DNA from 2 places in the Roseitalea porphyridii genome. Region 1 is predicted to be linked to the other one. Evidence: predicted binding sites of a transcription regulator. Region 1 holds the regulator's gene; the other holds the start of a gene.
The links. The regulator PhoB, encoded in region 1, activates phosphate uptake and scavenging genes when phosphate is short. The targets are predictions, from matches to a motif close to TGTCATNNANCTGTCAT.

Region 1 (2,979 bases):
TCGACGTGTGCCAGAGCTTTTTCGCCTGCTCGGTGAGCGCCTCGACCAGATGGGGATGGGCGTGGCCCAGCGCGTTCACCGCGATGCCGCTGCCGAAGTCGAGATAAGCGGCGCCCGCCACGTCGTGCAGCCAGACGCCTTCGCCGCGTTCGACGGTGAGCGGCGCGCGCTTGTAGGTATCGAACAGGGGCATGTGCGTGTTCATGACCGGAACCTGCGAACATTGCCGGCGATGGTCGCCAAACGAAAATGCCGCCCATTGCGAGCGGCCCGTCATGCATAGTCGGGCGCCGGCGTTTCGTCAATTGCGCCGCAAACAAGCCGCCACCCGGCGGGTCCACAGAAGCTTTTGGGCGGTTGGCCAAACTGGGGATAAAGGGAAAAATCGATTCAGTCCCCGTTGGCGACTCTTGAACAGGAGTCAACCGCTATTGTAGCTTGAGCGGACGGAGCAGGACGCCCCGCAGAATATCGTTCCCAGGTCGCGCGTAGGTTCGCCGGTCCTTCCCAGTGAGACCGAGCAACAGGTCCGGATTCTGCGTATGGAAATGGAGACGATCGTGAGCTGGACTGACGAACGTGTTGAATTGCTTAAGAAACTCTGGGCGGACGGTCTGAGCGCAAGCCAGATCGCGGCCAAGCTCGGCGGTGTCAGCCGCAACGCGGTGATCGGCAAGGTGCACCGTCTCAAGCTTTCGGGCCGCGCCAAGAGCACCAAGAGCAGCGCACCGCGGCCGAAACGGACGACCGCGCCGCCGCGGGTCGCCGGCGCCGTCCACCAGGGCGGTGGAACGCGTACGAGCGCCTATGGCGGGTCGACCGTGCGCGGCGGCACGGCCGTATCGCGCGGCATGACGGCGACCGCGCTCAAGCAGAGCCCGGACGCCGAGGCGCTGGTCGCGCCGGACCTTCGGCCGATCGAGGACGTGGTCGTTCCGATCGCCAAGCGTCTGCCGCTGACCGAGTTGAGCGAGAATACCTGCAAGTGGCCCTATGGCGATCCGCTGACGGACGAGTTCTACTTCTGCGGTCATTCGACCGAGGAGAAGTCACCCTATTGCAAGTATCACGGCAAGCTGGCCTTCCAGCAGAACGAGCGCAGGAGACCGCGCTGACACAGAGCTTCTCCCCAAAAACAATGGCGTAACAGATTGGCCGTGGCGACCCCGCCGCGGCCTTTTGTTTGTCTGCCTGGAAAATGCCGGGAGGGTTGCCGTGTCCGACCGGGTCCGCAAAGGCGGAAAGCGCTCTCAGTTGCCCTCGAGCGCGTAGCCGGCGCCGCGCACGGTGCGGATCGGGTCGCGCAGCCGGCCATAATTGATCGACTTGCGCAGCCGGCCGATATGCACGTCGACCGTGCGGTCGTCGACATAGATGTTCTCGCCCCAAACGCCGTCGAGCAGCTGGCCGCGCGAGAAGACCCGACCCGGCGCCTGCAGGAAGAACTCGAGCAGGCGGAATTCGGTCGGACCCAGCTTGATCTCGCGGCCGTTGCGGTAGACCCGATGGGTCTCCCGGTCGAGTTCGATGTCGCCGACCTTGAGCAGGGAGGCGACGATTTCCGGCCGCGCGCGGCGCAGCATCGCCTTGACGCGGGCCATCAGTTCCGGCGTCGAGAACGGCTTGACCACATAGTCGTCGGCACCCGTCGACAGGCCGCGAATGCGCTCGCTTTCCTCGCCCCGCGCGGTCAGCATGATGATCGGAAGGCGCTGCGTCTCGGTGCGCGCGCGCAGGCGCCGGCACAGCTCGATGCCGCTCAGGCCCGGCAGCATCCAGTCCAGGATCAAAAGGTCGGGCGGCGTCTCCTGCAGGGCGATCTCGGCCTCGTCGCCGCGCAGCACCGTGCTGACCTTGTAGCCTTCCGATTCCAGATTGTAGCGAAGGAGGACGCTCAGTGCTTCCTCGTCCTCGGCGACCATGATCGTGGGTGTCGCACTCATGGCTGTCGTCTTCCGTCAGTAATCTCGACCCTAGTCGTCCTCGTTCGGGTCCACGCTGATGCGGTGGCTCTTGTCTTCCTTGGGCCGGTAGGGCGGCATCTTCTCGCCTTCCACCATGTAGTAGACCGCCTCGGCGATGTTGGTGGCATGGTCGCCGATGCGTTCGATGTTCTTGGCGCAGAACAGAAGGTGCGTACAGGTCGTGATGTTGCGCGGATCTTCCATCATGTAGGTGAGAAGCTCGCGGAACAGCGAGGTGTACATCGCGTCGATCTCGTCGTCGCGATCGCGGATCATCGACAGCTTGTCGGTCGACCGCGTGCCGTAGGCGTCGAGCACCTCCTTGAGCTGGGCCAGCGCCAGTTCGCACAGATGGTCGATGCCGCGCGCCAGGCGCACGCCGTGGCTGCCCTCGTTGATCGCCTCGACGCGCTTGGCGATGTTCTTGGCCAGATCGCCGATCCGTTCGAGATCGGTCGAGATGCGGATCGCCGCGAACACCTCGCGCAGGTCGCTGGCGACCGGCTGACGCTGGGCGATGACGAGCACCGACTTGTCGTCGATCAGCGCCAGCGCCTCGTCGAGCACCAGATCATCGGTGATGACCCGACGCGCGAGCTGGCGGTCGTTCTCGACCAGCGAGCGGACGGCCTGCTCCAGCATGCGCTCGGCGTGACCGCCCATTTCGGCGATCTTGTGCGCCAGGAAGCTCATGTCTTCCTCGAACGCGGTGACGGTGTGCTGTGACATCATGGCGGGTCCGCTCGGGTCGGTGTTTTCGGGTTGTTCGTCCATCTCAGCCGAAGCGTCCCGTAATGTAGTCCTGCGTGCGCTTTTCGGACGGGTTGGTGAACATCGTTTCGGTATCGTCGACTTCGACCAGTTCGCCCAAATGGAACATGGCGGTGCGCTGCGACACGCGCGCGGCCTGCTGCATGGAGTGGGTGACGATCGCGATCGTGTAGTTCTGGCGCAGCTCGTCGATCAGCTCCTCGACGATGGCCGTGGCGATCGGGTCGAGCGCCGAGCAGGGCTC
Region 2 (2,979 bases), 310 kb from region 1:
AGACCGGTTCCGAACAGGGCACGGGCAACGCCGCCGAAGGCGAACGGGCGGGCGACGATCTGCAGACCATGCGCGATCAGATCGCCGAGATGCAGCGCAAGCTCGACAGGCTCGGCTGAACCCGCCGGCCGGTTATTTCACGGCAACCCGCCCGGTTTCCGCAGGCCGCGACCGGTCTTCGATCACCGTCGCATCGATCTTCGACTTCGGCGTCCGGAGAAGGTCGGCATCGGCGGCGAGTGTCAGTTCATCGGCCCCGCGCGCCCTCGTGCTCTGCAGGACGTCATAGACCGAGGCGGTCGCCAGCATCAGCGCCTCGGCCTCGGTGCGGCCATCCAACAGATGCGCGACCAGCAGCGCGGCGGTCAGATCGCCGGTTCCATTCGGCACGCGGGCGAACGCCGGATGTTCGGCCAGAAGCGCTCCATGCGCCGTCACCAGCAGGTTGCCGGTGCGGTCCGGGGCGCCCGCGAACGCGCTCGTCACCAGAACCTTCGGCGGTCCGAGCGTCCGTGCGGCAGCGATCAGGTCGGCATTGTCCTTTAAGGGCCGACCGACGAGCCAAGCGAGTTCGAACCGGTTCGGCGTTGCAATGTCGGCCGCCGGCACCAAGTGCCCGGCGATGGCGTGCGCGACCTCGTCCGGCACGTAGAGCCCGTTCGCGTCGCCGATCACCGGATCGCAGGCGAACATCAGTCCCGGCCGCCTGCGGCGCAGCGACGTCACGGCATCGGCGATCGCAGGAACCTGATCGGGCGAGCCGATATAGCCCGAAAGAACCGCATCAATCTCGCCGGCGAACGGGCCGCCCGCCAGATCGGACATGAAGCCGGCAAACAAAGCCGGATCGTGCACCATGCGCGTCGCCGACCCGTGTCCGGGATGCCAGGGCAGGATCACCGTGGGCACGGCGATCACCGGATGGCCGAGGGTCTCGATCGCGAACACGGCGGCGCGATTTCCGACCGCGCCCCGCGCAACATGGCTGGAGATGACCGCAACGGCTCCGGGCAGGGGCGTGCGGCCCGCCGCGGATTCGGTCGTCCCGGTCATCGGGCCAGATAGCCGATCAGCCAGATCGCAAGACCGATGAAGGCGATGACCGACAGGCCGCGCCCGACCCGTCGACCCCACACTTCCGCCGGATCGGACGGATCGGCATCGGCGCCAGCCAGATGTTCGCGCGCCCGGCCCGCCGCCCGCACGAAAGAGGACTGGCCGACGACTTCCGCGTCGCGCTGGACACGTTCGAGCGCCTTGCGCGCTTCACGTTCGTTGGCGTGGGGATCGGGCTTGTCGTTCATCTCGTCGTCCACGGCCGGCACGGGGCATGCGTTCATCGCCACCGCCAGTCGCCCTGCATTTTGTAATGCAAACTGCCATGGCGCTGTTATGCTGTCGGTCTAGACCGCAAGGGCTGGCAAGTAAACGATAAAAGACCGACGGGAGGGGACATGGCAAAGGCAATGGCTGCGACGGCGAAGCGCAAGCTGACCCGAATCACCGACACGCTGGAACCGCAGGCCACGGCTCTCGCCGGCCCCCTGATCGCCGACGCGCACGCCGAGGATCTGGCCAATCTGGAAGAAGAGGTGCTCGCGGCCGCCATAGCGCTGGCCGCCGAGACGGTTGCGATCCATCGCGGACCGGATTCGCTGGTGCGGGTCCGCACGATGACCGACCGCGCCGGCCGGCCGGCCACGCTGTTCGCGGTCGTCAACGAGAACAAGCCCTTCCTGTTCGATTCGGTGCTCGGCGAGATCAACGCGGCCGTTCCCTCGGTCGAGTTCGTCGTCCATCCCGTGCTCGACATCCACCATGACGAAAAGGGCTTCGAGGTCGTCGACAAGTCGCGGCCGGGCATGGCGCTGCAGGAGACCGTCCGCACCAGCGTCATCTCCGCGATCGTCACCGGGATCGACGAGGCCCAGGCCGAAAAGATGGCCGACAACATCCGGTCCACCCTCGGTCAGGTGGCCTCGGCCGTGCGCGACTGGCGCGCCATGCTGGACCGGCTGGACGCGGTCGTCGCCGAACTGGAGAACGGCGTCCTGCCGGCACGCAAGAGCGACGTGAAGGAGGCGCTCGAATTCCTGCACTGGCTGCGCGAGGACAATTTCACCTTCCTCGGCATCCGCGAGTACGACTTCGTCGGCGGCGAAAAGCGCGGCAAGCTGCAGCGCGCCGACCAGCCGGCGCTCGGCATCCTCAGCGATCCCGACGTGCGTATCCTGCGGCGCGGCGACGATCCGGTGACCACGACGCCCGAGATTCGCGCCTTCCTGAACAGCCGCGACATCCTGATCGTCACCAAGGCGAACCTCAAGTCGGTCGTCCACCGCCGCACCTACATGGATTACATCGGCATCAAGCGCTACGACGACAAGGGAAAGCTGTCGGGCGAACTGCGGCTGGTCGGCCTGTTCACCTCGACCGCCTACACGCGCTCGGTGCTGCGCATCCCCTATCTGCGTTCGAAGATCGAGGCGGTGATCAAGCGCTCGCACCACGACCCCGACAGCCATTCGGGCAAGGCGCTGCTCAACGTGCTCGAATCCTATCCGCGCGACGAACTGTTCCAGATCGACGCGCCTGTGCTGACCCGTCACGCCGAGGCGATCGTGGCGCTGTCGGACCGTCCGCGCGTGCGCGTGCTCAGCCGCATCGACGCGTTCGACCGTTTCGTCTCGATCATCGTGTTCGTGCCGCGCGACCAGTACGATTCGGACATACGCGAACGGATCAGCGCCTACATGGCGCAGATGTATGACGGCCACGTCTCGGCCTTCTATCCGGCCTTCCCCGAGGGGCAGCTTGCGCGGGTCCACATCATCATCGGCCGGCGCAAGGGCAAGACGCCGACACCGACCCAGGCCTCGCTCGAGCGCGGCGTGGCGGCGATCATTCGCAGCTGGCAGGACGCGCTGCGCGAGGCGATCGTCGAGGCCGGCCTTGCGGTCGACGGCGATCTGTTCGCTT

Region 2: the regulator PhoB is predicted to act here: its motif matches at 1,378-1,394, upstream of E0E05_RS00470 (NAD-glutamate dehydrogenase).

The regions. Positions count from the first base shown of each region.
Region 1 covers NZ_CP036532.1:404,418-407,396, forward strand. Annotated here, with positions in the region: gene E0E05_RS01970 (aspartate aminotransferase family protein) at 1-205, opposite strand, end outside; gene E0E05_RS01975 (GcrA family cell cycle regulator) at 561-1,115, shown strand; gene phoB (phosphate regulon transcriptional regulator PhoB) at 1,251-1,943, opposite strand; gene phoU (phosphate signaling complex protein PhoU) at 1,974-2,696, opposite strand; gene pstB (phosphate ABC transporter ATP-binding protein PstB) at 2,740-2,979, opposite strand, start outside.
Region 2 covers NZ_CP036532.1:98,527-101,505, forward strand. Annotated here, with positions in the region: gene phaR (polyhydroxyalkanoate synthesis repressor PhaR) at 1-119, shown strand, start outside; gene pdxY (pyridoxal kinase PdxY) at 133-1,053, opposite strand; gene E0E05_RS00465 (hypothetical protein) at 1,050-1,340, opposite strand; gene E0E05_RS00470 (NAD-glutamate dehydrogenase) at 1,455-2,979, shown strand, end outside.